4 regions of the Geodermatophilus sp. SYSU D00700 genome follow, and region 1 is predicted to be linked to each of the others. Evidence: predicted binding sites of a transcription regulator. Region 1 holds the regulator's gene; each other region holds the start of a gene.

Evidence for each region. The regulator LexA, encoded in region 1, represses DNA repair genes until DNA is damaged. The targets are predictions, from matches to a motif close to TCGAACANNTGTTCGA.
Region 2: a site for LexA is predicted at 2,248-2,263, ahead of ACI79V_RS16605 (DUF6504 family protein). Genes of this name have one in related genera too.
Region 3: a site for LexA is predicted at 2,172-2,187, ahead of ACI79V_RS02745 (replicative DNA helicase). Genes of this name have one in related genera too.
Region 4: a site for LexA is predicted at 3,319-3,334, ahead of dinB (DNA polymerase IV). Genes of this name have one in related genera too.

Annotation. Positions count from the first base shown of each region.
Region 1 is NZ_JBJGZA010000027.1:43,601-50,992, forward strand. Features, by position in the region: gene ACI79V_RS17550 (hypothetical protein) at 1-459, opposite strand, end outside; gene ACI79V_RS17555 (LysM peptidoglycan-binding domain-containing protein) at 572-1,234, opposite strand; gene lexA (transcriptional repressor LexA) at 1,508-2,296, shown strand; gene ACI79V_RS17565 (hypothetical protein) at 2,370-3,443, opposite strand; gene ACI79V_RS17570 (phosphatase PAP2 family protein) at 3,415-4,158, opposite strand; gene hflX (GTPase HflX) at 4,271-5,737, opposite strand; gene ACI79V_RS17580 (hypothetical protein) at 5,893-6,096, shown strand; gene dapF (diaminopimelate epimerase) at 6,093-6,980, opposite strand; gene miaA (tRNA (adenosine(37)-N6)-dimethylallyltransferase MiaA) at 6,977-7,392, opposite strand, start outside.
Region 2 is NZ_JBJGZA010000024.1:21,392-28,783, reverse strand. Features, by position in the region: gene ACI79V_RS16615 (DNA polymerase III subunit alpha) at 1-1,340, opposite strand, end outside; gene ACI79V_RS16610 (SAV_6107 family HEPN domain-containing protein) at 1,337-1,828, opposite strand; gene ACI79V_RS16605 (DUF6504 family protein) at 1,828-2,154, opposite strand; gene ACI79V_RS16600 (hypothetical protein) at 2,590-2,994, shown strand; gene ACI79V_RS16595 (AAA family ATPase) at 3,208-5,979, opposite strand; gene ACI79V_RS16590 (YbaK/EbsC family protein) at 6,199-6,735, shown strand; gene ACI79V_RS16585 (GNAT family N-acetyltransferase) at 6,749-7,330, shown strand; gene ACI79V_RS16580 (phytoene desaturase family protein) at 7,333-7,392, shown strand, end outside.
Region 3 is NZ_JBJGZA010000002.1:213,084-220,475, reverse strand. Features, by position in the region: gene ACI79V_RS02745 (replicative DNA helicase) at 1-2,075, opposite strand, end outside; gene ACI79V_RS02740 (MarR family winged helix-turn-helix transcriptional regulator) at 2,533-2,988, opposite strand; gene ACI79V_RS02735 (hypothetical protein) at 3,059-3,571, shown strand; gene ACI79V_RS02730 (hypothetical protein) at 3,564-3,842, shown strand; gene rplI (50S ribosomal protein L9) at 3,930-4,385, opposite strand; gene rpsR (30S ribosomal protein S18) at 4,388-4,624, opposite strand; gene ACI79V_RS02715 (single-stranded DNA-binding protein) at 4,725-5,219, opposite strand; gene rpsF (30S ribosomal protein S6) at 5,222-5,509, opposite strand; gene ACI79V_RS02705 (deoxyribonuclease IV) at 5,683-6,495, shown strand; gene ACI79V_RS02700 (glycosyltransferase family 87 protein) at 6,575-7,392, opposite strand, start outside.
Region 4 is NZ_JBJGZA010000024.1:33,392-40,783, forward strand. Features, by position in the region: gene ACI79V_RS16630 (alkaline phosphatase family protein) at 1-435, shown strand, start outside; gene ACI79V_RS16635 (sucrase ferredoxin) at 432-1,403, opposite strand; gene ACI79V_RS16640 (cupin domain-containing protein) at 1,423-2,532, opposite strand; gene ACI79V_RS16645 (BatC protein) at 2,820-3,131, opposite strand; gene dinB (DNA polymerase IV) at 3,349-4,560, shown strand; gene ACI79V_RS16655 (DUF3040 domain-containing protein) at 4,690-5,091, shown strand; gene ACI79V_RS16660 (transglutaminase TgpA family protein) at 5,238-7,392, opposite strand, start outside.

The sequences.
Region 1 (7,392 bases):
GGCGACGGCCGGCATCTCGGCGGTGACCGCGCGGTGCCGGCCGGCGCCGGCCGCGGAGGGAGCCCGGTGCCGGCCGGGCCCGGCCACGCCGACGGCGGGCTGCTCGGCGGTCACGTCGGCACAGTGCCGGCGGGAACGGCGCGGGCGGTCAGCAGCCGGCACGCCGACCGGGCGGACGACGGACATCGCGGCCGTGGCAGCGACCGCCGTGGCGACCGCCGGCGCCAGCGTGAGCCGGCGCTCCGGCAGCCGGACGGCGGCCAGATCGACCCAGGTCCCGGCGCCCTCGACGACGCCCGGGACCTCGGTGCGCAGTCGCACCCAGACCTCGCACGCGCCGGTCTCGTCGTGCCGCCAGCCGAGCATCGCGCCCGCGACCCAGGCGCCGTCCACGAGCACCTCGACGTCCTGCGGCGACCCGAACGACACCGCTGCCCTGCTGTTCACGGCTGCTGACACGTCCTCACCGTATGTGTTCGTTCAAGCCGAATGCGTGAGCGACCGGACACCGATGGTTGACGAACCGGGCGGGGCGGTCTCGTCACTTGTCCGAGGAGTGCTCCCGTCCCGGTCACGGCAGGCGCAGCACCTGACCGGCGACCACCGCCGAGTCGTCGAGGTCGTTGAGCTCCTCGATCGCGTCGACGACGACCCGCACGTCCTGCTCCGGGCCGGCGACCTCGCCGGCGATCGACCACACGGTGTCACCCGGCTGCACGACGACACTGCTCTCCCCGGCGAGCCGCAGGCCCTGCTCGGGAGCGAGCACCTCCCGCCCCAGGACCGCGCCGCCGACGCCCGCGGCGAGGACCAGCACGGCCACCAGGCGGCGCCCGCGGCGGGTCAGCCGCACGGGCCCGGGGGCCGGCGCCGCCGGACCGCGGCCGGCCCGGGCCGGCTCGCAGCGCACCGGCCGGCCCCCCGGCCGCGCCGGTGCCCGGCGGGTGCGGGGCGCCTCGGCGGCCGGCCCCGCGGCGGGACCGGTGGCGCGGACGGGCGCCGCGGCCGGGCGGTCGGGCACCGGCCGCAGGTGCCCGGTGATCCGCGGACCCGAGCCCGGCAGGGCCGCCCGCGGCGACGCCGGAGTGCCCTGGGCCGGGCGACGCGGAGCCGGGGGAGGTGCCTGCCGGCGCGGGGCCGCGGTCCCGCGCGCGGCCCCCTCCGCCAGCAGCGGCCGCCAGGGGACCCGGACCGCCGCGTCGAACTCCAGAACCGCCTGGTGCACGCTGCCCATGACCACTCCTCCTCGTCACCCCACCGCCGTCGAACACGCGTTCGATCGAACGTCTGTGCGATGTCTACCGCATGGGACCGACGGGGTCGACCCGACACCTCCGACGGGTTTCGAACACACGTTTGAAGTACCGGGCCCGAGGCGCTACGGTCCGATCAGCAGCCGTCCGCCCGTTCCCCCGGACGCCGGCACCTCCCGGCGTCCGGGGGCCGGGTCCTCCGGGTGGCGGGCGGGACACGAGGGCCGTGGCGACACGGCCGGCGAGGAGGAGACGTGGCGGGCACGAGCGGCACCGGCCAGGGCACGCGCGGGGGCACGGCCACCCGGCGAGGAGGCCGGCGGGGGACGGACACCGCTGCCGACGGCGCCGGGGGGCAGACCGCCGCGGTGCGGTCGTTCCCCGATCGGGGCGACGCCGGCGACGGGCTGAGCCAGCGGCAGCGCCGGGTCCTCGAGGTCATCCGCGACTCGATCGACCGCCGCGGTTACCCGCCCTCGGTCCGGGAGATCGGCGAGGCGGTGGGCCTGTCCTCGGCGTCGTCGGTCGCCCACCAGCTCTCGGTGCTGCAGAAGAAGGGATGGCTGCGGCGCGACCCCAACCGCCCGCGCGCACTCGACGTGCGGCTGCCCGGGGACACGGCCGCCGAGGGCGCACCGGCCGCGCCGGCCGCCGCCGACGGCAGCACCGCGCCCACCTACGTGCCGCTGGTCGGCAGGATCGCCGCCGGTGGCCCGGTGCTGGCCGAGCAGGCCGTCGAGGACGTCTTCCCGCTGCCGCGCGAGCTGGTCGGCGAGGGCACCCTCTTCATGCTCCGCGTCGCCGGCGACTCGATGGTCGACGCGGCGATCTGCGACGGCGACTGGGTGGTCGTGCGCCAGCAGCCCACCGCCGAGAACGGCGAGATCGTCGCCGCCATGCTCGATGGCGAGGCCACGGTCAAGACCTACAAGCGGCGCGACGGGCACGTGTGGCTGCTGCCGCACAACCCGGCCTACGAGCCCATCCCGGGTGACGAGGCCACCGTCCTCGGCCGCGTGGTGTCCGTCCTGCGCCGCGTCTGACCCACCGCCCGACCCACGCGGGCCCGGCTCCCGCCGACCGGCGCGGCAGGAGCCAGGCCCCGGGGTCGCGGGTTCAGCCGGTGGGTGGCGCGGCCGCCCGCCGGCGGCGCAGGCGGCCGCCGATCCACACCGCCACCGTGGCGACGGCGGCCGCCACCAGCCCGGCGGTGACCGGGGGGATGTCCGTGCCGCCGTCGGCGGGCGCGGTCGCCGTCGAGGTCCCCGCCGGTGACGACGACGCGGCGGCCCCGGCCGGGATCGGCACGACCGTGACGTCGCCGGGCGGTCCCTCCCCGGCGACGAGCAGCGCGGCGCCGTCGGCGGTGAACGACACCGCCTCGCCCTGCGGCGCCTCGGGCAGCGCGATGCGCACCGGCTCGCCCGCCAGCGCGGCCGGGACGTCGGACCCGGCGAGCGGCCAGACGTAGGCGTCGGTGTAGGTCCGCAGCGCGATCCGGCTGCCGTCGCGGGCGACCGCGCCCCCGGTCACCAGCAACTGGCCGGCACGCCCCACCGGGCCGCCCGGCGTCCCGGTGAGCGTGAAGGCCACGGTGCCCACGTCGGCCAGCTCGACCGTGCCGCCGTCGACCAGCGGTGCCGCCGGCCGGTAGACGTGACTGGCCCCGAGCACCTCCTTGGTGACCAGGTACGGCGTGCCGTCGGGCGCGACCAGCAGTGCCTCGGCGTCGTGCGGGCCGTCGGGATAGGTGAGCCGGTGCAGCGCCGTGGCGCCGTCGGGCCGCAGCGCGATGAGGGCGACGGTCTCCCGGGTGGCGTTGTTGTCCCCGGTGTCGGCCAGCCACACGGTGCCGTCGGGTCCGACGCCGAGGTCCTCGGGGTCGTAGGGGTCCAGCGGCGCGACGGTCTCGTCGACGACCCGGCAGGTCTGGTCGAGGACCGCGACGGTCACCCGCTCACCGCCGTCGGCGACGGCCAGCATCCGGTCGCCGACGTCGACGAGACCGGAGAGCTCCGCGAGCCGGGGGTCGGTCACCTGGCAGCGCCGTGCGGGCGTGGCCTCCTCGGCGGCCGCGGAGGCCGATGGCAGCAGGACCGGGGCGAGCCCCAGCGCGAGCCCGAGGACGGCGGCCGGTGCGCGCGGGGCGCACGCCCGCGCGCTACGCGGGAGGACGGCCGGCGCGGGCACCCGCCCAGCGTGACAGCACGACTGCGTCGAGTGCGTGCACCACGCCCAGCAGCAGGATCCCGACCGAGGCCCCGACGACCGCGTCGGTGACCCAGTGGAAGTCCAGCGAGACCATGGCGATCCCGGTGGCCACCGGCCCGACGACGCTGAGCCACCACAGCGTCCGCTGCACCGGCGGCGCGAGCCGGTACTCGACGGCCTGCCAGCGGGCCACGCCCCACATGAGCACGGCGTTGGCCACGTGCCCCGAGGGGTAGCTGGCGCCGTCGCGGTGGAAGAACGAGCCGGGATAGGCGGGCGCCGTGCGACCGGTGCCGAACTTGAACGCGTAGACCACGACGGTCAGCAGGGCGAGGGCGACGAGCACCCGCACCAGGGGCAGCAGCGTCCGCCGGCGGATGCACAGCCAGCCGACCAGGCCGGCCAGGACGACGAGGATCGTGCCCCGTCCGCCGATCTGGGTGACCGCCCAGACCGGCCAGTAGGCCGGGGAGTCGCGCAGCCCCCACTGGCTGACGATCTCGGAGACCTCGAGGTCGAGCCGCTCCAGGACACCCCGGCTGAGCAGGTCGACGGTGACGCCCACGGTCACCACGAGCGACAGGATCATCAGCCACCACGGCGGCCGTCCTGGGGTCACGACGGCGGGGACGGGGGCCGACGGGTCGCCGTCGGCCGGCGCTCCCCTCCCCCGACGCACCACGCCGCTGGTCACGCGGCCACGGTACCGGGCCGTGACCCGGCCGTGACCTCGCCGCGGGGGACGGCGAGCCGCCCGGGTGACCGGCGGGCAGCCCGTCACCCGGGCGGGCGAGCGCCGCGGCCGGTCAGCCGACCGGGACGGCGAACCGCTCCAGCGCCGCGGCCAGGCCGCCGTCGACCCGCGCACTCAGCCGGGTGCCGTCCGCCTCGTGCTGCTCGCTCAAGACCTCGCCGTCGCGGTGGACGCGGGCCACCAGGTCGCCGCGGTCGTAGGGCACGAGCACCTCGACCTCGACGTCCGGGTGCGGCAGCCGGGCGGCGACGACCTCGCGGAGCCGCTCGATGCCCTCGCCGGTCCGCGCCGAGACCCACACCGCGCCGGGGAGCGCCCGGCGCAGGGTCAGCACGTCGTCCTCGGTCATGGCGTCGACCTTGTTGACGACGATCAGCTCGGGCACCGCCGCGGCGTCGATCTCGCGCAGCACCACGTGCACCGCGTCGATCTGGCCGAGCGGGTCGGGGTCGGAGCCGTCGACGACGTGCAGCAGCAGGTCGGCGCCGGCCACCTCCTCCAGCGTCGAGCGGAAGGCGTCGACGAGCTGGTGCGGCAGGTGCCGCACGAACCCGACGGTGTCGGTGAGGGTGTACTCGCGGCCGTCGGGCGACTGCGCGCGGCGCACCGTCGGGTCGAGGGTGGCGAACAACGCGTTCTCCACCAGCACGCCGGCACCGGTGAGCCGGTTGAGCAGGCTGGACTTGCCGGCGTTGGTGTAGCCGGCGATCGCCACGCTCGGGACGGCGTTGCGGCCGCGCGCCGAGCGCTGGGTCGCCCGCGCGGTGGCCATGCCGGCGATCTCGCGGCGCAGCCTGCTGACCCGCGACCGGATCCGCCGCCGGTCGGTCTCGATCTTCGTCTCACCGGGACCGCGGGTACCGATGCCGCCACCACCGGCGACGCGGCCACCGGCCTGCCGGGACAGCGACTCACCCCAGCCGCGCAGGCGCGGCAGCATGTACTGCATCTGCGCGAGCTCGACCTGGGCCTTGCCCTCCCGGCTGGTGGCGTGCTGGGCGAAGATGTCGAGGATCAGCGCGGTCCGGTCGACCACCTTGACCTTGAGGATCCGCTCCAGCGCGTTGAGCTGGCCGGGGGTCAGCTCGCCGTCGCAGATCACGGTGTCGGCGCCGGTCGCGGCCACGATGTCGCGGATCTCGCCGGCCTTGCCCGAGCCCACGTAGGTGCCGGCGTCGGGCTTGTCCCGCCGCTGGCTCACCGCCTCGAGCACCTCCGAGCCCGCCGTCTCGGCGAGCGCGGCCAGCTCGGCCAGCGACCGGTCGGCGTCGGCCTGGGTGCCCTCGGTCCACACGCCGACCAGCACGACGCGCTCGAGGCGCAGCTGCCGGTACTCGACCTCGCTGATGTCGGCGAGCTCGGTGGACAGGCCCGCCACCCGGCGCAGCGCGCCGCGGGCCTCCAGGTCGTAGGAGCCGGTGGTGTCGTCGGTGTCGTCGTCCCACTGGCCGGCCGGCGCGGGACGGGGGTCGACGGCCTGCTGGTCGTCGATCGGGGTGCTGCGGGGGGCGGTCGTCATCGCGTCCAGCGTGACACGCGCGTCGTCAGTGGTCACCTGGGTTGTCGTCTGTGCAGTCGTCATACACCGGGTGCAACACCGGAACGGGTCAGGTGCATCCCGCCGGGAGCCGGGTAGGTCGGGACCGTCCGCAGCACCGACGAGAGGGGCACCCCGTGAGCACCAGCAGTGACGCCGGCGTCGAGGACCCGGGCCGCGACCCGGCCGGCCTCGAGGTCCCGCGCAACCTCTTCGGCGGCGCCGACCAGGACACCGGGGCCGGCACGCCGCGTGGCACCGGCAACGTCGGGCCCGGCGACAAGCCCGAGGCGCCCACCGACGAGCCGGAGACCCGCGCCGACACCCCGGACAACCCCTAGCTCGCGAGCCACTCCCGGGTCAGCTCGCCGGTGGCCACCACGACGGCGGGACCGCGCAGCACGGTCGTCTCGGGGGTGACGTCGACGGTCAGCCGGCCGCCGGGGACGTCGACGACGACCGTGCCGCGCTGGGGCCCGTCGGACCCGGCGGCCAGCGCGGCGTAGGCGGTGGCGCAGGCGCCCGTCCCGCACGAGCGGGTCTCCCCCACCCCGCGCTCGTGCACCCGCAGCCGTACGTGCGCGTCGGCGCCCTCGACGTCGGCGGCGAGCACCCGCACGAACTCGACGTTGACGCCGTCGGGGAACAGCGCGGGGTCGAACCCGGGCTGCGCGGTGAGGTCGAGCGCGTCGAGGTCGGCGTCGGTCAGGCAGACCAGGTGCGGGTTGCCCATCGACACCGCCTGGCCGGCGAACACCTGGCCGGCCACGGTCGCCTCGCCGCGGCCGAACGGGCGCGCCGGGCCCATGTCCACCCAGTAGGTGCCGTCGGGACCCGCGCCGACCCGTCGCGGCCCGCCGCGGGTGCCCACGAGGACCCCCTCGGCGCAGGCCGCGCGGTCGAGCAGGCCCTCGGTCACCAGCGCGTGCAGGAACAGCCGGATGCCGTTGCCGCACATCTCCGCGTGCGAACCGTCGGCGTTGCGGTGGTCCATGAACCACTCGCACGCGCCGAGCTGCTCGCCGAGGACGGCGGGGGCGTCGGGCACGTGCACGCTGCGGACCACCCGCAGCACGCCGTCGCCGCCGAGGCCCGAGCGGCGCTCGCACAGCCGGCGGACCAGCGCGGCGTCGAGACGGTCCTCGGGCCAGCGGTCCCCGTCGGGGTCGGGCAGCACGACGAAGTCGTTCTCGGTGCCGTGCCCGAGGAGGAACCGGTCGCTCACCGGCCGATCGTACGGCCGGCGAGCAGCGCGCCGACGGCGTCGGCGAGGTCGGGCCGGCCGGCGTCGAACCACGTCGTCGTCGCGTGGCGGCGGAACCAGGAGCGCTGCCGCCGCACGAAGCGGCGGGTGGCGCCGACCGTGCGCTCCCGCGCCTCGTCGGGGGTGAGCCTGCCGTCGAGCTGGGCCAGCACCTGCGCGTAGCCCAGTGCGCGGGAGGCGGTGGGGCCCTCGCGCAGCCCCTGCTCCGCCAGCGCCTCGACCTCGGCGACGAACCCGGCGGCCCACATGCGGTCCACGCGGTCGGCCACGCGCCGGTCCAGCTCGGCGGGCTCCCGGTCGAGGCCGACCACGACCGCCGGGTAGTGCGGCCGCGGCTCGGGCAGCGTGGCCCGGAACGGCCCGCCGGTGAGCT
Region 2 (7,392 bases), on a different contig from region 1:
AGCTGGTGGCGCAGCGGGGAGAGGAACCGCTCCATGAGCAGCCCGTAGCGGATCGGGTCGACGTCGGAGATGCCCAGCAGGTAGGTGACCAGGCTGCCCGCCCCCGACCCGCGCGCCGCGGCGCGGACCCCCAGGCCCGTGATGAGGTCGACGACGTCGGCGACGGTGAGGAAGTAGGAGGGGTAGCCGAGGGCGTCGATGACGGCCAGCTCCTCCTCCAGCCGGACGAGGACCTCCCCGCTGCGCGGCACGCCGCGCCGGCCCAGCCCCGCCTCGCAGCGGGCCCGCAGCACCTGCGAGGAGCTCATCCCCCGCTCGCCGGGCGCGGTGACGACGTCGAGTTCGGGGTAGCGCACGGTGCCGATGCCGAGGTCGTCGCGGACGTCGACGGCGCACTGCTCGGCCAGCCGGGCGGTGCGCTCGAGCAGCCGCAGCGCCGCGTCGCGGTCGGGGCCGGCGATCTCGGCGGCGACCTCGGCCATCTCCTTGCCCGACTTCAGGTAGCCCTCGGCGGTGCGCCGGTCGACGTGCCGGCGGTCGAGGGCGACCAGCCGCCGGGAGGCGTCGAGGACGTCGGCGGTCGGCGCGTCGATGGCGTCGACGTAGCGGACGGCGTTGGTGAGCACCACCGGCACGCCCTCCTCGGCGGCGAAGCGCATCAGCCGCTGCGCGCGGAGGCGGTCGCCCCGGCCGCGGTGGTGCACCAGCTCGACCACCAGCGACCCGGGGCCGAACACCGACCGCCACGCGGCCAGCCGGGCCGCGGCGACGTCGGCCCGGCCGGCGGCCAGCGCGCGGCCCACCGGCGAGTCCGGCCCGAGCACCGCGACCAGCCCGGGCGCGTGCTCGGCGGCCAGCGCCAGCGAGCTCACCGGCTCGCCGCGGGTGCCGCGCAGGTGGGTGGCGCTGGTCAGCCGGCACAGCGAGCGCCAGCCGGCGCCGTCGCGGGCGAGGAAGGTGACCCGCGGCAGCCGCGGGTCGACGCTCGCGCCGCCCCGCACCGGGCTGCGCCGCGCGGGGGCGCTCCGGGGACTCCGCCCGCCTGCCCGCCGCAGCGACAGCTCGTCGTCCTCCCCCAGCACGTGCGCCCGGGCCGGGGGCACGGTGGTGCTCACCGCGGGGGCGACCGCCAGGTCCACCCCGAACACCGGCCGCACCCCCGCCGACCGGCAGGCCAGCGCGAACTTGACCGCGCCGTAGAGACCGTCGCGGTCGGTCAGGGCGAGGGCACCCATGCCGTGCTCGGCGGCGCGGGCCACCAGGTCGGCCGGGTGGTTGGCCCCGTACCGCAGGGAGTAGCCGGAGGCGACGTGCAGGTGGACGAAGGGGTCGCCGCTCACCGCCCGCGCGCGGGGCGGTGGGCGGTGCCGCCGACCACGCGGGGTCGGGGCGCGGGCGCGGGCGTGCTGGCCAGCAGCTCCTCGGCCACGGCGAGGAAGGTGCCGGCGTCGCGGACCAGGTCGTCGGCCTCCCGCTCGGTGACCGCGCGGGACAGCCCGGCCTCGGCCGCGGCGCGCTTGGCCGCGCCGGCGGCGAAGAAGGTGGCCCACTCCCCCAGCTCCGGGGCGACCTGCTCGAGCAGCACCCAGGCGCTGCGCGGCCGGCGGCGGCCGCTCTGGGGCCGGGTGCGGGCGGCGAGCACCGCCGCGGCCGCGCGCAGCGCCGCCAGGTGCGCGGTGGCGTAGCGCCGGCACGCGTCGGGAGCGTGGCGGGTCTCGGCCAGCGCCCGGGTGGCCTGGTCGAGCAGCTGGGCCGCGGCCGCCGGGAGCGGCGGCGGCAGGGGCAGCTGGTCGGCCGGGTCGTGGGTCATGGCGTACGCGGCGCCCATCAGTCGTGCACCCGCACGAGCGACCAGCGGTTGTCCGCCGCGTCCCAGCACAGGTCGTAGACCCCGGCGAAGCTCATCCGCGAGCGCCCGGCCCGCACCGCCTCGACCCGGAAGACCTCGCGTGGGGCGACCAGGTCGGCCGAGGCGCCGCCGGGGGCGTCGGCCGGCCGCTGCCACCACGGCGTGGTCTCGACCCACGAGTCGAGCAGCTCACCGACGACGTAGCGCCACTGCCCGCGCCAGAACTGCGCCGGCCCGAGCGGGCCGCGCTCGACCTGCACCTCCTCGCCGACCCGCTCGCCGACGTCACCCAGCACCCGGCTCATGCCCGACTCCCCACCCCGTGCCCGCTGACCGACCGGCCCGACCCACCGCACCGGGTGGGGAAGGACCCGGGTGCGGTGGGAGGCCCGCGGTGTTCGAACGTCTGTTCGAACGAGTCGAGTAGACCCGATACCACTCACAACGTCAAGCAGACGGGTTCCCGTTGAGGACGTACTGGTGCGAAACGATCCATGCCGCCCGCCTACAGGCAGGGTGTCGGGGACCAGACCGCCGTCACCTCCTGGAGAACAGACGTCGCCGCATCAGGGACCCATGGCGCACAAGTCAGGGAGTCACCCCTGACGACCGCGGAGCCACATCGGCCCAAGCTGATCCAGCGACTGAGCGAGCCTGGTGGTCTGTCGGCAAGGCGATGTGGGCCACTTGCTCGAGCGGACGTGGCACGAGAGAACCGTGAACTGACCAGGGGAGATGACATGGCGTCCGTCAGCCGAGTGAAGTTGAGCGGGGACAACGTGGACAGCCAGAAGGCACGGATCAAGGTGACCTGGCGCATGTCCTTCAGTCCGAAGGAGGTCCAGAGCCGCACTGTGTACAACTACGAGGTCTTCCTGCAGAACGTCGACGGCCTCGGGGACCCTGACGTCAGGCGCCGCCGCATTGCGACTGGGTCAGACCTGGCCACGACCGACGCGATCGACCGAGAGATCTCGGCCCTGGTCGACAGGTCGTTCTTGGACGAGGACTTCCCGTTGTTCCCCGGCGGCCCTGGCGACACGACAGACGAATGGCGAGCCGAGGTACACCTCAAGCCGTTCGTCCCCACGGGGACCTCTGGCGTCTCCGACGAACAGCTGCGCAAGGAGTTCGGCTTCTCCTGACCGGTGCGCCGCCACTCCAACCACCCCACCCAGCACTGGCCCCTCCCCTGGACCGCGTCCGACACCCGGTCCAGGGGAGGGTGCGTCAGGACGACTCCGGCGCACCCTCCCAGAGCGGCCGTCTCACATCCGTGGTGCTCGCTTCTCAGCGAGGCAGCTCGTGGGATCCTCGACAGCCAGACGACTCCGGATCCCCTCGATGCCGATCGCCTCTCATGAGACGGGAGGAGCATCCAGGAGGCTGCTCAACTCTCGACGCGACGAGATACCCAGCTTGCGGTACGTCCTCGTCAAGTGCGTCTCGACGGTCTTGGTGGTGAGGAAGAGGGCCTGGGCGATCTCTCGCGTACTGAGACCCTGCCCCGCATACCCGGCGACCCGTAGTTCGGCAGGGGTCAGAGCGTCAGGACCGTGACGGGACGCTCGCCGAGGCCGGGCACCGGCCGCCACGAGTTCCTCACGGGCCCGCCGTGCCACGAGGACGCCGCCGCACCGGGTCGCCAGGTCCAGCGCCTCGCCGAGCGGCCCTCGCGCCTCGGTGCGGTGACCGGCGCGGCGCAGTGCGGCGCCGAGCTCGAGCAGCGTCCGCGCGTGCTCCAGCCGTGCCTGACTTCCCTCTGATGCAGACACCGCCGCTCGCAGCACGTCAACGCGCTCGGCCGCCGGGCCCACCAGCGCCTGGGTGCGGAGCGCGATGCCGAGACCTCGCGGAGCTCCAAACCGGCGCGTCAGCTCGACCTCTTCCGCGACCAGGGCGAGGGCCTCGTCGTGGTGACCGAGCTCCCGGTGGGCGACAGCCGCAGCGCTCCTCCAGGGCTGGAGGCTCGGTAAGGCGTAGCCCGTCGTCCTCGCCTGCAGACCGGAGGCCAGCGCCTCCTCCAGCGCACCGGCCGGATCACCGGCGAGGAGCCGCAGACGGGCGCCCACGAAGTGCCCGCCGACGTCGGTGACCTGGTCCGGGGTGGACCCGAGCCGGGCGCGGGCGAGTGTCGTGCGTGCGCCCGCGGGGTCGTCGCGCTCGAGCCGCGCCTCTGCCAGCACGGTCACCGCGACCGTCCGGTTGAACACGTCGCCGGTCTCCGGTGGGAGCTCGGCGACCACCGAGGCGTCCAGTTCGGCGCTCCGCACGTCCCCCGCCTGCAGCAGCGACCACGAGCGCCAGGTCGAGGCGAACACGTAACCGTGCCGGGAGGCCCCCCGCTGCGCCTCCTCCACGGCGGCGCCCAGGGCCGCGCTGCCCTCCGCCATCTCGCCACAGCCGACGAGCGCCCCGCAGGCGAAGTAGTAGCTCAGCGACTCACACCCCCACTCGGCGAGCAGCAGTCCGCCGGACAGGGCACCCCGCGCCAGCGCCAGTGCCGCGCCCCGGTCCTCGCCCACGATCACCCTGCCCATCGCCCGCTGTGCCATCACCAGACGGCCGAGGGACGCACCGACCGCCGGCAGTCGCGCGCACGCCGACTCCAGGCGCTCCACGGCTCCGGCCCCCCGGGACACCGATCCCAGCGCGGCGGCCATCCGCTCGCACTCGAGCGTCAGCACGAGCTCGGCGCGGACAGGTCCGAGCCCGCCGATCGCACGGTCGAGGATGTCGGCCGCCGCGGAGGGTCGGCCCGACGCCAGCAGGAGCCGGGCCAGCTCGAGCGCGGCGGTCGCGCGACGCTCCGGGTCCCGCGCACCGGCGATGGCGGCTCGCAGGTGGAGCTGTGCGTCGGGGGAGAGGACACGCGCCTCGGCCCGGCCGAGCTCCAGCAGCACCTCGTCCCTCTGGCGCGGGGGCTCCCTCAGCGCACGGCGCAGGTACGTGACGGCGCTGTCCGGGGCGCCGTGCTCCAGCGCCCGGCGTGCCGCCGCCCGCAGCCGCTCCACCACCCAGCCGCTCCCCGCCGGCTCGGTCCGCAGCAGCTGGGCGGCCACCTGCTCGTCCGCGGCGCCCGCCCGGGCCAGGAGGCGAGCGGCCGCCGCATGGGCGAGGGCCCGCTCGCCGGCCGGACGCCGCTGGTGGAGCGCCTGCGGGACGATGGCGTGGGCGAAGGCAAGGGGTCGTCCCCGCGCGAGCACGCCGACCTGCCCCAGCGCGTCGGCGGCGAGCTCGGCCGCGCGCACTTCCAGGCCGGCGAGCCGGGCGGCCAGGCGCAGCTCGACTCCGTCGCCGAGCACCGCCACAGCGTCGGCGAGCGCCATGGCGGCCTGCCCTGCCGCCGCCGTCCGGGCCGCGAGCGCCTCCCCCAGCCTCGCCGGGCCGCACCGACGGACGGCCAGGACGTCCACCCGGCCCGCCGGCAGCGCTCGCAGCAGCTCGTGCAGCAGGAACGGGTTGCCACCGGTCTGCGCCACGCACGCCTCGACCACCTCGGGCGTCGCCCGCTCCCCCAGCACGTCGTGCACGAGCGTCCCGACAGACACCGCGTCCAGTCCGACCAGGTCCAGGCGGACGGCATCCGGGTCCCAGGCCGGTGTCCGCACCGGGCGCTGCGCGAGCACGACGGCAACCGGCAGGCCCTCGAGTCGTCGGACGAAGTAGCCCAGCCACCGGTTCGACGGTGCGTCGACCCAGTGTGCGTCGTCGACGACCAGGAGGACGGGCCCCCGTCCACACAGGTTGGCGGTCAGCCAGTAGAGGCCGTGGAGGAGCCCGTGAGCGTCTGCGGCAGGCGCCTCCGGAGCCTGGCTTCCGTCCACCAACGGCCGGGCCAGCCGGGCGGCTCCAGCGAAGACCTCCTCACGCTCGGCAGGGAACATCGCCGCCACAGGCCGCTCGAACAGCTGCCGCACGATCCCGAAGGACACGTCCTCCTCGAGGATGCCGCCGCGCGCCCGCAGCACCCGCGAGCCCTGCTCCCGGGCGAGGGCCGTGACCGCCTCGACGAGGCAGGTCTTGCCGACTCCGGCGTCGCCCTGCACCACCACCAGCCGGCCGACGCCGTTCGCCGCCGCCTGCAGGGCGCCGGCCAGCGCACGCAGCTCACCGTCGCGCCCCACCATTGCGCGGGAGGCCTCGTCCAACAGCCCGTCGCGATCTGTCTCGGAGTGGCTACCCGAGGTCACCGGACCATCGTCAGGACGTGCCCCACGGGAGGCCAGGACCCCCGACCCGGTTGTCCGCGTCGGTTACGACGGGCGATCGGGCGACCACGGTGCGCTCCCGGACAGGTGACGTCCACAGCCACAGCGCCGGACCGGATGCGGTGGCAGGATCGACGTATGAGCCGACCCGACCACCCCCGGGTGGCCGCCATCGCCGAGCTGCTCGCCGCGGCCGGCGTGCAGGGGGAGGTCAGGGGCATCCCGTCCGGCGCGCGCACGGCCGCCGAGGCCGCCGCCGGGCTCGGCGTCCCGGTCGGCGCCATCGCCAACAGCCTCGTCTTCGACGCCGGCGGGCAGCCGCTGCTGGTGCTCACCAGCGGCGCGCACCGGGTCGACACCGGCCGGGTGGCCGCGCTGCTCGGCGTCCCGGGCGTGCGGCGCGCCCCGGCCGACTTCGTCCGCGAGCACACCGGCCAGCCGATCGGCGGCGTCGCCCCGGTCGGCCACCCCGCGCCCATCGGCACCCTGGTCGACGTCGAGCTGGCCCGGTACGAGCAGGTCTGGGCCGCCGCCGGCCACCCGTCGGCCGTCTTCCCCACCACCTACGACGAGCTGCTGCGGCTGACCGAGGGCACCCCCGCCGAGGTCGGTGACGGCCCGCCGGGCCCGGCCCCCGGAGCCGCCGTCCCCGACCCCGCCGTCGCGGGTCAGTGAGCGAGGAGAGACCGTGACCGGCACGACGCCCGCGGCGCGGGTGACCGAGCTGCCCGCCGGCTGGCTGCGCGACCACATGCACGAGGCGCTGGCCATCTACGGCGCGGCCATGGGCTACGACGCCTCGGTGGTGGCCGGCCGCTACGGCTACGCGATCCAGCACACCGAGCGCCCCGGCTTCCGCGCCGTGGGCGCCTTCGCCCCCGGCCCGGACGGCGAGCAGCTGACCGGGTTCGGCTACGGCTACCTCGTCGCCCCCGGCCAGTGGTGGCACGACCAGGTGCGCGCGGCCCTGGACCGGCGCACCGCCAAGCGGTGGCTGCCGGGCGCCTTCGAGGTGTGCGAGCTGCACGTGCACCCCGACGCGCAGAGCCGCGGCCTCGGCCGGCGGCTGCTGCACGCGCTGGTCGAGGGCGTCGACGCCCCGGTCGCGCTGCTGTCCACGCCCGACGCCGACACGAAGGCCTTCCGGCTCTACCACGCCGACGGCTTCGTCGACCTCGCCCGCGGTCACCACTTCCCCGGCGACACCCGGCCCTTCGCCATCCTCGGCGCCCGACTGCCCCTGCGGCCGGTCCCGGGCAGCGGCACCTGAGCGTGCCCGCCGACTCCACCGCCGACGCCGTCGTCGTCGGCGCCGGCCACAACGGCCTGGTC
Region 3 (7,392 bases), on a different contig from region 1:
TTCGACCAGTCCTCGTCGGACAGCGTGCCGGCCCGCATGTGGTGCAGCGGCACCTTCGCCTCGGCCGAGAGCAGACGCATGGTGATCTCGTGCTTGCTCATCTCGAGCGAGAAGATGCAGGTGGCCAAGTGGTGCTTCACCGCCGCCGACCGGGCGATGTCGAGCCCGAGGGTCGAGTTGTGCGTCGGGATGAAGCTGCGGCCGGCGAGGAACAGCGAGTCGGCGGCGTCGACCTGGATGCACCGCACCGGCACACTGGCCACCGGCCGCACGTCGGTGACGAAACGGACGCCGCGGGCGGTGTAGGTGCGCGCACCGCGCTCCTTGTGCAGCAGCTTCTTGCGCTCGAGGCGGAACACCTCGTCGTCGGTGCTGAAGGTCAGCGTGTAGCAGGTGGACGACGCCTCGGTGCGACCGCGCACCCGCTTGGTGCTCAGCTTCACCCGGTGCCCGAGACCGGCGATCAGTTCGCGGGTGTCCTCGGCGAGCCGTCGGTCGGTGACGGCGAACTGCACCGCACCGCTCGGCGTGACGGTGCCGTCGGTGTCCAGCAGGCCCGCGAGCAGCGCGCGCCGCTGGGCCACCGACGCGCGGAGGTAGGCCGCCGGGATCTGTTTGCCGCCGAGCACGCCCAGGCCGCGCAGGAGGCCCTTCACGGTGCCGTGGTCGTCCCGGCAGGGCTGGCACTGCGCCATCCCGCTCGACGGGCCACCGCAGTCGGGGCAGGTGGCCTGACGTCCCACCCCGCCGCTGGCCCGCAGGGCGCCGCCGCAGGCCTTGCCGCACGTCTGCACCTGCGAGGTCCTCGGCACGAACGGCTCGCCGCACATCGGGCACGGCCGCTCGGCCGGCGCGGGACGGGCGGGCAGGCGGAGCGAGTAGCGCCGGTCGACCCCCGTGGGCGTGACGACCAGGCCCTCTGCCTCGATGTAGGCGGCGATCTCCGGGTCCGCGCTCGTGTACTGGGCGGCGGCGGAGGTGCCGTCGCCCAGCCAGACGCCGAGCGCGTACGGCGGGAGCGGCAGGTCGGCGGCGGGGAGGTCCAGCGGGGCGGCGTTCGCCACGGCGTGGTTGAGGCGCCGGTGGGCCGTGGCGCAGCGGAGAGTGCGCGCCAGCTCCTCCGTCGTGCGGACCCGGGCCTCGCCGCGCTCGCCGAGCCGCCGGGCGGCGCGGTCGGTGGTGACCCACTGGTGCTGGGCGTCGGCGACGACCACCGACCCGTCGGAGAAGTGCACCTCGTAGCAGGGCCGACCGGTCATGACGTCGGTGGCGGCCACGACCGTCGTCGGCCGCCCGTCGGCGCCCAGCACCCGGTCGCCGACGCAGACCTCACCCATCGTGGTCCAGCCGGTGGGGGTGGCGATGGGGGTGTCCAGGGCCAGCGCCTTACCCACACCCGGACGGGCGGCGATGACGACCATCTGGCCCGCCTGGAGACCGTTCGTCAGCTCGTCCAGGTCACGGATGCCGGTGGGGACTCCACGGGCGGTGCCGCCGCGGGAGGCGATGGCGTCGAGCTCGTCCATCGTCGGCTGCAGGATGTCCTCGAGGCGCGAGTAGTCCTCGCTCATGCGCTTCTCGGTGACGTCGTAGATCTCCTGCTGCGCGCGGTCGACGATGTCGTCGACGTCGCCGCGCCCGCCGGCCGCGCCGTAGCCCAGCTGCACCACCCGGGTGCCGGCCTCGACGAGCCGCCGCAGCACCGCCTGCTCGGCCACGATGGCGGCGTAGTAGCCCGCGTTGGCCGCGGTTGGCGTGGAGGCGATGAGCGTGTGCAGGTAGACCGCGCCGCCCATCTTCGACAGCTGGTCGGTGCGGTTGAGCTCCGCGGCGACGGTGATGGCGTCGGCCGGCTCGCCCCGCCCGTACAGGTCGAGGATGCAGTCGAAGATCACCTGGTGCGCCGGCCGGTAGAAGTCGTTGCCGTGCAGCACCTCGACGACGTCGGCGATCGCGTCCTTGCTCATCAGCATGCCGCCGAGGACGGACTGCTCGGCCGCGACGTCCTGCGGGGGCTGCCGGTCGTACTCCGGCGCCGTCGCCTGCGGCCGGCTGAACTCGTCGGCCACCGCCACCTGGGTACCTCCCTCTGCTCATGGGCACGCGCGGCAAGCCCCGGCCGACCGACCGGGGCCCGGTGGGGGAAGCACCAGGACGCGCGATGCCCGCACTCGAACGCGCGTTCGAGCCCTGTGCTACCGGGAGCCACCGACAGTTCTCGCAGTTCCCGGTGCCGCAGAGGACGGTAGGAAGCGACGGCGGACCCGTCCAACACCCCATGTGCACCGCGTTCTGCACAACTTGTGGACAAGTCGGTGGACAGCCCGAGTCGACATGTGGAGACGGGCGGGACACCGGCCGGACATGCCGTGGTCCTGCGCGCGTCACCTGCGCGGTGACCACCCACCGGCTGTGGACACGAGAAAGACCGGCGTGCCGGACGCCCGGGCGTGTCGTGTCGTCCCGCCCGGCGCAGCCGTCACAGCACCGGCCGTGACGGCACGGGCGGCGTGTCGACAGGACCGCACGTCGTCATCCCGCCGGCCGCCGTCCGGCCAGCCCGAGGGCGGCGAGCAGCGCCGGCCAGTCCAGCGCGCCGCCGCTGTCGGCGAGGACCGCGGCGAGCTCCCGGTCCACCGCCTCCACCACGGCCAGCCCGTCGGCCAGCAGCCGACGCCCCGGACCGGTGACCCGCAGCCCCGCTCGCCGGCCGCGGCCCGGGCCGGCGGACTCCACCGCGCCGAGCTCGACGAGCCGGCCGACGGTCGCGTGCATGCTCTGCGTGGTGACCCGCGCCCGGCGGGCCAGGTCGGAGTAGGACAGCCCCTCGTCGCGGGCCAGGTGGCCGAGCGCGCCGAGCAGCCGCAGCGAGAGCCCCAGCGGCGCGAGCCGGGCGGTGAGCAGGTCCTCCATGGCCCGACCGGTCACCACCAGGGCCATCGCGGTGCTGGTCGGTGGCGGGCCTCCCGTTCCCTCCGCTGCCGTCACGTCCGCATGATCGCAGGCCGGTTGTTTCAGTCTGGCTGATACTGTGGGTGGCACCGACCGAGGAGGTCCCGTGGCTGCAGTGCTGCTCAGCGTCCACGTCGTCGTGGCCGTCGTCTTCGTCGGCGCCGTGACGATCGCGGTGAGCCTGTTCCCCCGCTACGCCCGGCAGGCGCTGGAGGGGCGCGACCCGGCCGCGGTGCCCGCGCTGCGCCTGCTGCACCGGGTCACCCGCGTCTACGCCGTCCTGTCGCTGGCCGTGCCGGTGTTCGGGATCGCGACGGCGAGCTCGCTGGGGGTGCTCACCGACGCCTGGGTGCTGGCCTCGATGGCCTTGACGCTGCTCGCGGCGGGCGTGCTGGTCGGCGTCGTCCTGCCGGGCCAGCAGGAGGTCCTCGCGGCCGCCGCGGGGGAGGGGACGGACGGTGGCGAGGGAGGCCCGGGCGTCGGGACCGTCGCCGGCACCCTCACCGGCAGCACGACCCGCGTGCGGCGGCTGGCGATGGCCTCGGGGACGTTCAACCTGGTCTGGGTGGTCGTGGTGGTGCTCATGGTCGTCCGGCCGGGCTCGACGACCGGTGTCTGAGTCACCGACCCGCTGGCTGGCGCTGGCCACCGCGGCCGAGCTGGTCACCCTCACCGTGCTGCTGGTCAACCTGGTGACCGTGCACTGGGCGCCGCTGGCCTCGGCCGTCGGGCCGCTGCACGGCACCGCCTACCTGGTCACCGCGGTCCTCGCCTGGCAGCTCCCGCTGCCCCGGGCCGTGCGGCTGCGGGGCCTCGTGCCCGCCGTCGGCGGACTGCTGGTGCTGCACGCGGCCGGCCGCGCCGATCCCGACCCCGCACCGGGGAGCTGACGGGGCCGGAGACGGCAGGAGGGGCGCCGGACGACGTCCGGCGCCCCTCCTGGGCGGTGCTCCACGCCTCCCCGCAGGGAGGCGGCGTCAACCGGCGACGACCTCGATCGCCAGCTGGGTGGTGACCTCCGGGTGCACCCGCACGGTGACGGTGTGCTGACCGGTGGTCTTGATGCTGCTGGGCAGCTCGATGCGGCGGCGGTCGAGCTCCGGGCCACCGGCGGCCGTGACGGCCGCGGCGACGTCGGCGGTGGTGACGCGGCCGAAGAGGCGGCCACCGTCGCCGGCGCGGGCCGGCACCCGGACGGTCAGGCCGGAGAGGCGCCCGGCCACGGCCTGGGCCTCCTCGAGCGACCGCACGTCGCGGGCGGCACGCGCCCGGCGCAGCGACTCGACCTGCTTCTCGGCACCGCGGGTGGCGACGATGGCCAGGCCGCGGGGCAGGAGGTAGTTGCGGGCGTAGCCGCCCTTGACCTCCACGGTGTCACCGGAGGACCCGAGACCGGTGACCTCCTGCGTCAGGATCAGCTTCTGGGTGCTCATGGTCAGCGCGCCGTCGAGGTGTAGGGCAGCAGGGCCATCTCACGGCTGTTCTTCACGGCCGTGGCGACGTCCCGCTGGTGCTGGCTGCAGTTGCCGCTGACGCGGCGGGCACGGATCTTGCCGCGGTCGGAGATGAACTTCCGCAGCAGGGTCGTGTCCTTGTAGTCGATGTAGGTCGCCTTGTCCTTGCAGAACTGGCAGACCTTCTTCTTGGGCTTGCGCACGGGGGGCTTGGGCACTGGGTTCTCCAGGTACGACTAGTGGTGGGGAGATGGAACGGCCCTCTCGCAGGGGCCCCCGCCGCGCGGAGCGTGGCGCGGGGAGCGAGGGGGTCCTTTCTCAGAAGGGGGGCTCGTCGGACGGGCCGGCGGGCGTCGACCACGGGTCGCTCGCCCCGCCACCGCCACCGCCGCCGCCGCCACCGAAGCCGCCACCGCCGCCGCCGCCGAAGCCGCCGCCACCCTCACCGCGGGAGGCACGGGTGACCTTCGCGGTGGCGTAGCGCAGCGAGGGGCCGATCTCGTCGACCTCGAGCTCGACGACGGTGCGCTTCTCGCCCTCCTTGGTCTCGAACGAGCGCTGCTTGAGGCGCCCCGAGACGATGACCCGCGAGCCGCGGGTGAGGGACTCGGCCACGTTCTCGGCCGCCTGCCGCCAGACGTTGCAGCGGAGGAACAGCGCCTCGCCGTCCTTCCACTCCTGCGACTGCCGGTCGAAGGTGCGCGGCGTCGAGGCGACGGTGAAGTTGGCGACCGCGGCCCCCGACGGCGTGAAGCGCAGCTCCGGGTCGGAGGTCAGGTTGCCGATGACGGTGATGACGGTCTCGCCGGCCACGGTCAGTGGACCTCGGGCCGCATCAGCTTGGTCCGCAGGACCGACTCGTTGAGGTTGAGCTGGCGGTCGAGCTCGGCGACCGCGGCGGGCTCGGCCTGGATGTCGATGACCGCGTAGATGCCCTCGATGTTCTTCTTGATCTCGTAGGCCAGGCGGCGCCGGCCCCAGATGTCGGTCTTGACGGTGCCACCGGAGTTGGTGACGACGGTCAGGAACCGGTCGAGGGAGGGAGCGATGGTGCGCTCCTCCAGGTCGGGGTCGAGGATGACCATCAGTTCGTAGTGACGCACGGAGAACCCCACCTCCTCTGGTCTGTGGCGGCTGCAGGACGTCTGCAGCAGGAGGGTCGTACACGCGTCGCGCGCCCGGTCCCGCCGGGACGGCGGACGGACGCGCCCCTCCAGGCTACCAGCGCGGCCGGGAGCCCCGGTCACCGTCACCGGGCCTGACTACCGTCGCCGGGGTGAGCACGCAGCCGATCGGCGTCCACGTCGGACCCGGACTGACCGAGGACAACGAGCTCGACGCCGGCGGTCCGCTGGCCCGGGCGGCGGAGGTGGACGCCGACGCGGTGCAGGTGTTCCTCGGCGACCCGCAGGGCTGGAAGCCGCCGCCGCCGCGTCCCGACGCCGAGGCCCTGCTCGCCGGCGACGTCGCGGTGTTCGTGCACGCGCCCTACGTGCTCAACGTGGCCTCGACCAACAACCGGATCCGCATCCCCAGCCGCAAGAACCTCGCCGTGCACGCGCGGGCGTCGTCGGCGATCGGTGCCCGCGGGATGGTCGTGCACGGCGGGCACGTGCTGGCCAAGGACGACCCGGCCGCCGGCTTCGACAACTGGCGCAAGACGTTCGCCCGGCAGGCCGACGACGGCGGCTTCCCGCTGCCGCTGCTGATCGAGAACACCGCCGGCGGCGAGAACGCGATGGCCCGCGAGCTGGGCGCGGTGGCCCGGCTGTGGGACGCCGTCGGCGAGTTCGGCGCGGGGTTCGTCCTCGACACCTGCCACGCCTGGGCCGCCGGCTGGGACCTCGCCACCGCCGTCGAGGACGTCCGCGCGATCACCGGCCGGGTCGACCTGGTGCACCTCAACAACAGCCGCGACCCGCAGGGCTCCGGCCGCGACCGGCACGCGCCGCTGACGTCGGGCGAGATCCCGCTGGAGCTGCTGCTCGGCGTGGCCCGCGCCGCCGGCTGCCCCGTCGTCCTCGAGACCCCCGGCGACCCCGCCTCGCACGCGGAGGAGGTCGCGCTGGTCCGCGAGGCGCTCGGGTAGTCGCCCGCCCGGACCGCCGTCCTCCCTCACCCTGCGACGTCCTCCCTCGTGGCCGGACGTGAGGGAGGACGCCCGACGATCAGGTCACCTGATCCCGGTGCCGGCGGCGCAGCACCACCCGGTCGGCGGCGCCGTCGAGGGGGCCGCCGGCCGGGTCGTCGACGGCCGGCCACGAGGTCCGGACGACGTCGCCGTCGGGACGCCACACGTCCCGCACGACCAGGCCGACCAGGACGCAGACGGCGAGGTCGCGGACGCCGACCGCGAGGAAGAACCACTCGACGCCGACGCCGCGCTCGCCGGTGCCCAGGTACCAGAGCATCCGCACCACCCACAGCACCACCTCGGTGGCCTGCCAGAGCAGCAGCGAGCGCCAGCGCGGCCGGGCGAGCACCGCCAGGGGCAGCAGCCACAGCGAGTACTGCGGGCTCCACACCTTCGTGACCAGCAGGAAGCCGGCCACCAGCAGGAAGGCCACCTGCGCCACCCGCGGGCGCACCGGTGCGGCCAGCGTCAGCCAGCCGACGGCGGCGACCACCAGCAGCACGCAGACCGCCACCAGCGCGTTGAGCACCACCGGCGTCTCGCCCTGGGCGAGCGGCCCGTCGAACAGGTCGCCGCCGGCGGCGGTGATGGCCATGTTCCACAGCGTGTCCGGATCGGCCGGCCGGGAGCTGTTGAGCCGGAAGAACAGCGACCAGTTCTCCGGGGCCAGCAGCGCGACCGGGACGTTCACGGCCAGCCAGGCGGCCCCTGCCGCCAGCGCCGCGCGCAGCCACACCCGCAGCCGCCCCGCGCGCAGGCAGAGCAGGAACAGCGCGAGGAGCAGCAGCGCGGGGAACAGCTTCGCGGCCGCGCCCAGGCCGAACAGCACGCCGGCCGTCACCGGCCGGTCGC
Region 4 (7,392 bases), on a different contig from region 1:
CTGCCCGACGACGCCGCGCTCCTGATCACCGCCGACCACGGCATGCTCGACGTCCCCGCCGCCACCCGCGTCGACCTCGACGACGAGCCCGCCCTGCTCGACGGCGTCGCGCTGCTGGCCGGGGAGCCCCGCGCCCGCTACGCCCACGCCGTGCCCGGCGCCGCCGGCGACGTCCTCGACGCCTGGCGCGGGGTCCTCGGCGACCGCGCCTGGGTCGTCGGCCGGGACGAGGCGGTCGCGAGCGGCGTCTTCGGCGACGTCGACGCCGCGCTGGCCGACCGCATCGGCGACGTCGTCGCGCTCGCCCGCGGCCCGTGGGCGATCACCGCGTCGGCCACCGAGCCCGGTTCGAGCCGGCTGGCGGCCTACCACGGCTCGCTGACCGGCGCCGAGGTCGCCATCCCGCTGCTGCTGGCCCGCGGGCGCGCCCTCTAGGAGACCGCCAGCGAGACCGACAGCGCGGTCCACTCGCGCGGGTGCGCGGGGTGCACGGCCCGGCAGGTCAGCTGCGCCGCCTCGGGCGCCGGGCGGCTCTCCACCCGCACGACGACGTCGCCGTCCGGGCCGCCGAGCACGACGTCGAACCGCTCGACGCCGGCCGCCGCCTCGGCGTCGGTGCCCGGCAGCCGCTGCGCGCGGAGCAGCGGCAGGTCGTCGACGCCGAGCAGGCCCAGCCGCTCGCGGGCGGCCTGCTGGGCGGCCTGCGCAGCCAGCGGCAGCCCCGACCGGCCGCGCAGCCACGGCAGGGCCACCTGCCCGCGGGCGTGCGCGGCGACGAGGTCCGCGCCGTCGCCGGCCACCTGGGCGTAGGCGAAGCCGTGCGGCAGCACCAGCACGTTGGTGGCGAACCGGCAGCCGCCGAGGTGGCTGCACTCCCAGACGTCGGCCGGGCCGGGCGCGGGCAGCGCGCGGGCCAGCGGGCGGCCGCGCAGCGCACAGCAGGCGTCGTGCTGGCCGTGGGTGCAGACCAGGTAGACCGGGTCGGGCGCGCGCTCGCCGACCGAGCCGTCCCACGGCGCGTCGAGCAGGTCGGTGTCGGCGTCGCGGACCGACCACCACAGCCCCTCGCGGCCCGGCCGGCCGTCGGCGTAGGCCCAGCGCCGCCCGGACGCGGCCGGCCGCTCCCCGGGACGGCGCACCAGCAGCACCCGGACGCCCTCGGCGCGGGCGCGGGCGGCCAGGCGCGGGGCGACGCCGGCGTCGAGGCGGGACTGCAGGAGCGCGTCGCGGCCCCACGGCCCCGGCTGCTCGACCAGCAGCCAGCGCTGCGCGGGCCCCGCCGTGGCGACGGGGGAGTCGCCGCGGACCAGCGCGGTCACCGAGCAGCGGGTCGGGTCCAGCCGGCCGGTGCGGACCGGCCGGGAGGGCGTGGGGGCGGCGGGCTCGGCCGGTGCGGCACTCACCCGGGGGAGGGCTGCGGGCTCACGAGCCGGTCCCGAGGGCGTCGGCACGCTCCCCATCGTCCCCGCCCGCGTCCGGGGCGGGGGCACCCGGTCCGGCCGGGCCGGGCTCGGGCGCGGTGGCCGGCACCCCATCGATCCCGCCGTCGACGTGTGCGTCGGCCACCACCGCGATCGACTCGGTCACCAGCCGCCGGGCCAGGGTCAGCCGGTCGGCGGGGTCCAGGCCGGCCAGGTCGGCGACCTTGAGCTCCCCGGCGGCGAGCAGCCCGGCCAGCGCCTCGCGGGTGGCGGCGGGGAACTCGTGGGACCGCCGGCCGCCGATCAGGGTGACGCGGTCGCCGTCGGCGGCCGGGCGCAGCGCGACCCGCAGCCGGCGGCGCACCCGCAGCACGGTGTCGGGCGTGAGGGCCGCGGCGGCGGTCGCCTGGGCCAGCGGCGCGACCGGCTCCGGCCGCACCTGGGCCCAGGCGCGGCTGCGCACCCGGTCGGCCACCCGGTCGGGGTCGACCCGGCCCAGCCAGTCCTGCAGCGCGCCGAGCACGGCGGCGACGTCGTCGCGCAGGGCCGCCGGGTCGGCGAGGTCCACGCCCAGGGGCAGCGCGCGGCGCAGCTCGCGGTCCTCGGCGGCCAGCACCCGCACCAGGTCCAGCGCCGACTCGACGGCCGACCAGCGGGTGACCGAGTGGACGCCGACGGTCAGGTGGGCGCTGGTCTGGCCGAGCGCCACCGCCGAGTGCAGGTAGCCGCGGGGCAGGTAGAGCGCGTCGCCGGGGCACAGCACCGCGTCGACGACCGGCTCGCGCTCCGCGGCCGCGGCCACGGCGGCCGCGCGGTCGGTCCAGGGCTGGCTGCGCAGCGGCTCGGGGAGCACCGGCTCGTGGATCGTCCAGTGCTTCTCGCCGGCCACCTGCAGCACGAAGACGTCGTGCACGTCGTAGTGCGGGGAGAAGCCGCGCGAGGACGGCGGCGTGACGTACGCGTTGACCTGCGTCGGGTGCCCCAGGTCGGCGGCCAGCTGGTCGGCGAACTCGATCAGCGGCGGCCAGAGCCGGTGCAGGCCCTGCAGGACCACCGTGCTGCCGTCGGCGAACAGCCGCAGGACGGCGTCGGAGGAGACCTGGTCGGCCACCTCGGCGCCGGCGCCGCCGGAGGTGGTGAAGCGCCCGGCGTCGACGACGGCGCCGTCCTTGGCGATGCGCAGGAACGGCGTGCGCAGCCCGCGGCGGGAGAGCAGCTCGTCGACGTCGGCCAGCGTCAGCAGGTCGGCGAAGGACTCCCCGGTGTCCTCGGCGCGGGCCAGCAGCGGGCGGCGCGACCAGTGCCGCTCGGCGAAGACCGCGGGGTCGAGGTGCGTGCACCGGCGCAGGGCCGGGCGGGGGTCAGCCCCGCCCGGCCCCGCGACGGCCGGGTCCTGGCTCAGGCCGAACCGTCCGCGCCGCCGTCGGCACCGCCGTCGGCGCCCCCGTCCGAGCCGCCGCCCACCGCGCCGCCGTCGGCCGGGCCGTGGCCGGCACCGCCGTCGGCACCGCCGTCCGCGCCCCCGTCGGCACCGCCATCGGCGCCCCCGTCCGAGCCGCCGCCCACCGCGCCGCCGTCGGCCGGGCCGTGGCCGGCGCCGCTGTCCGCGCCGCCGTCGGCACCACCGTCGTGCTGGCCGGGCGTGCCCTCGCCGGCTCCGCTGTCGGCCGGACCCTCCGTGCTGGTCATGTCGTCGTCGTCGAGCGCCATCGAGCTCCTCCGGGTGCGGATCGGCGCCGGCCGCCGGACGGCGGTCGGTCGTGTCCCACCTACCTCGCCGGGGTGCCGGTCACACATGCGGGCGACCAGCCACTTCGCGGTGGGACGGGACACGCCGGGACGCACCGCGGACCACGCGCCGCGGACCCGCGGAGGCCGTTAGTCTCCCCGGGTCGGTGCGAACACGTGTTCGATCCAGGGAGGCGGCATGGCGGGGGGACGGGCGGCGGGGTGCACCGTCCTGCACGTCGACATGGACGCCTTCTTCGCCAGCGTCGAGGTGCGCCGGCACCCCGAGCTGGCGGGCACCCCGGTGATCGTCGGCGGCTCCGGCAACCGCGGGGTGGTCACCTCGGCCACCTACGAGGCGCGCGCGTACGGCGTGCACGCCGCCATGCCCACGGCCCGCGCGCTGCGGCTGTGCCCGACGGCCACCGTGCTGCCGGGGGACGTGGCCCTCTACGCCGAGGTCTCCCGGTCGGTCATGGCGCTGTTCCGGTCGGTCACCCCGCTGGTCGAGCCGCTCAGCCTCGACGAGGCGTTCCTCGACGTCTCCGGCGCCGGCCGGCGGCTGGGCGACGCCGCGCAGATCGGCGAGTACCTGCGCGCCCGCGTCTACGACGAGCAGGGCATCACCTGCTCGGTGGGCGTGGCCGGCACCAAGTTCGTGGCCAAGCTCGCCTCCACCCGCGCCAAGCCCGACGGGATGCTCGTCGTCCGCCCGGCCGAGGTCATCGACTTCCTGCACCCGCTGCCGGTCGGTGCGCTGTGGGGCGTGGGCGCGAAGACCGAGGAGGTGCTGCTGCGGCTGGGGCTGCGCACCGTCGGCGACCTCGCGCACGTGCCGGTCCGCACGCTGCAGCGGGCGGTGGGCCCGGCGGCCGGCGCGCACCTGCACGAGCTGTCCTGGGGGCGCGACCCCCGCCGGGTGGTGCCCGACGAGCCGGAGCGGTCCACCGGGCACGAGGAGACCTTCCCCACCGACGTCGACGACCCCGCCGTCGTCCACCGGGAGCTGCTGCGGCTGGCCGAGCGGACGGCGGGCCGGCTGCGCGCGGGCGGCTGGCTGGCGCGCACGGTCACGATCAAGGTCCGCTTCGCCGACTTCACCACGATCACCCGCAGCCGCACCCTCGACGTCCCCACCGACGTCGGGCAGGACCTCTACGAGACCGCCCGCGCCCTCTTCGACGCCCTCGGCCTGGACCGGGCGCGGCTGCGGCTGGTCGGCGTGCGGGCCGAGCGGCTGGTGGCCGCGGGCTCGGCGCCCCGCCAGCTCGAGCTCGGCGAGCGCGAGCACGGCCGCCGGGACGCCGAACTGGCCGCCGACCGGGCCGCCCGCCGGTTCGGCGCCGGGGCGGTCCGGCCGGCCACCCTGCTGCACCGCGACCGCGACCGGCGGGTGCGCGATCGCCCGTGAGAGTGGTCGCCGGTGATCACCGGCGGGTCGCCGCCGACTCGCCTTTCGCACCCCGCGAACGACTCGTATCCTCGTGGGCACCGCCGGGTAGAGACCGGCGGTATTGGCTCCGCCCACCTGGAGGTCTCGGTGCCGCTCTCCGAGCACGAGCAGCGACTGCTGGAGCAGATCGAGCGCGCCCTCGTCGACGACGATCCCAAGTTCGCCTCCTCCGTCCGCACGGGTGACCGCAGGCTCAAGGCCCGGCGGAAGCTGCAACTCGGTGCGCTGCTGGTGGTCGTGGGCCTGGCCGTCCTCGTGGGTGGCGCGGTCGTCCCGTCCGTGCCCCTGGGCGTCCTCGGCTTCCTGGTGATGTTCGGCGGCGCCGCGCTCGGCGTGCTCAACTACCGCAGCGCCACCGGCGCGGTCGAGCCCGGCCCGGCCGGTGCCCGCGGCGGGAGCACCGCCGCCCGCGGCCGCGGTGGGCGGGCCCGCCGCCAGCCGCTGAAGAACCGCCTCGAGGAGCGCTTCCGCCGCCGCTACGACCAGTAGCCCCCGCCGCGTCCACCGACGGCCGCCGTCCCACCCGGGACGGCGGCCGTCGGCGTTCCCGGGCCCGTTCGACGGTGTGCGCCGGCGCTGCATCCCCGCCGCCGGCGTGCCGCGTCAGCGCACACGCTCGGTCGACGGGTCCTCCGTCAGGCGGCGCGGCGGGGGAGCCGGCCGAGCAGCGTCCGCGCGGTGCTCCCGAGGCTCTCGGCCAGCGAGGCCGGCCACAGCAGCGCCCGCAGCCGCGTGCGCGCCGGGACCGCCGCCAGCAGCCCGCGCCGCGCCACCCGCAGCGCCGCCACCGCGTCGGGGTCGCCGGCGGCGCTGCCGGGACGGCCGTAGCAGGCGGTCTCCTCCGCGCGGGCCAGCCGCTCCACCGCGTCCGCCGCCCCCGGCGTCCCCATCCGGTGGGCGCCGCTCCCGCCGGTCCCGAGGGTGCGGGCCAGGGTGGCGGCCTGCTGGCGCGGGGTCTGCGCCGGGTCCCACACCAGGCCGAGGTCGCGGGCGGTGGCGGCCAGCTCGTCCCACAGCGCAGCCGGCCCGCCGTCGGCCACCCGGCGGCGGCGCTGCAGCGCCCGCGCGGCGGCCGGTGCGGCCACCAGCGCGGCCACCCCGAGCAGCATCCCTGCGCCGACCAGCACCGGCCGCGACGACGACGCCTGCGTGGCGCCCCCGGTGCCCGGCTGCGGAGCGCCGTCGACCCGGTCCTCCCGCGGCACCGGGACACCCTGCGGGGCGGTCGGGACGGTCGGGACGTCGGTCGGCCGCTCCAGCGCCTCCTGGTCGGTCGGCCGCGGCGCCCACGGCAGGTCGACGGCGCGCTCGCGGTCGATCGGGGTCGGGTCGAACGGGATCCAGCCGAGGTCGTCGAAGTAGACCTCCACCCAGGCGTGCGCGTCGTCGCTGGTGACCAGCCGGCCACCGCCGGGCTGCAGCCGGCCGGGGGTGTACCCGAGCGCCACCCGGGCGGGGATGCCGGCGGCGCGGACCATCGCCGCCATCGCCCCGGCGTACTGCTCGCAGTACCCCTGCTTGAGCCGGAGGAAGTCGGTGAGGTCGTCCCCGCTGGTGCCCGGCGCGGTCGACAGGCTGTAGACGAAGCCGTTCTCCCGGGAGAAGTGCCCGTGGATGGCGCGCACCGCCTCGTACGGGGTCGCCGCGCCCGCGGTCAGCCCGGCCACCAGGTCGGTGACCTCCGGGGACAGCGGCGGCAGCGCGGTGCCGCGCTCCAGCACCGGGTTCCCGCCCCGCAGCGGGCCGGCGGCCAGCAGCTCCTCCTCGGTGGGCCGGGGCTCCACCGAGCCCACCCGGTAGCTCACCGTGGTGGTGCGGACGTCGCGGCCGAACACGGTGCCCGTGGCGGGGTCGAACCGCCAGGCGTCGGGATCGTCGATCTGCACCCGCAGGGGAGAGGTGAGCACCGGCAGGAACCGGTCGTCGTGCCCGACGGCGGTGACCGTCGCCTCGACCCGGCGCCCCTCGCGCCGGCCGGGCAGCGGCGCGAGGTCCTCCGACTGCGCCACTGACGCCTCGCCGTCGAGGTTGCCGATCGTCCAGCCCTCCTCGACGTCGTAGACGTCGAGGGTCACCACCCGCAGGTAGCCGGGGTCGGGGACCGAGGCGTCGACGCGCAGCAGGGCGATCGGCTCGGGCAGGGTGAGCTGGCCCTGCAGGGCCGCCGCGGCGTCGAGGGCGGTGCCGGTCGACCCGCCGCCGGTACCGCCGGGCCCGAACCCCGCCGCCAGCCGGCCCTCGGGGAGGGTCGGCACCAGGCTGCCGACGACGAGCGCCGCCACCAGGGCGGCCAGCCCGGTGCCGGCCGCCGCCGCCGCGCCGGGGCCGGAGCGGCTCCCGGCCCGGCGCGCGCGGGTGGTCAGCTGCCGCGACTGGTCGGACCACAGCAGCAGCGCCAGCCCGGCCGCCGGGGCGGCCAGCGCGACCAGCCCGACGTCCCCGGTGACGGTGCTGACCGGCACGCAGAAGAGGACCAGCAGGCCCAGCCCCGCCAGCGCCGGCTGCCGCCCGCCGACGGCGATGAGGTCGACGGTGACCGCGACCATCCCGACCAGCAGGACGGTCAGCGCGAGCAGCCCGGTCAGCGGCAGCGCCGGCGTCGACTGCTCCCGCAGCTCGGCCGACCCCACCGTGAGGACGTCGCCCAGCCCGCGGAGGCTGGCCGGCGTGGGGAACCACCCCCCGATGGCGTCGTCGGGGGCGAACAGCGCCGTCATCAGGCAGGTCAGCACCGCCAGCTGGGCCAGCGGGACCAGCGGCACGCCGGCGGCCGCGGTGCGGGCGGGCAGC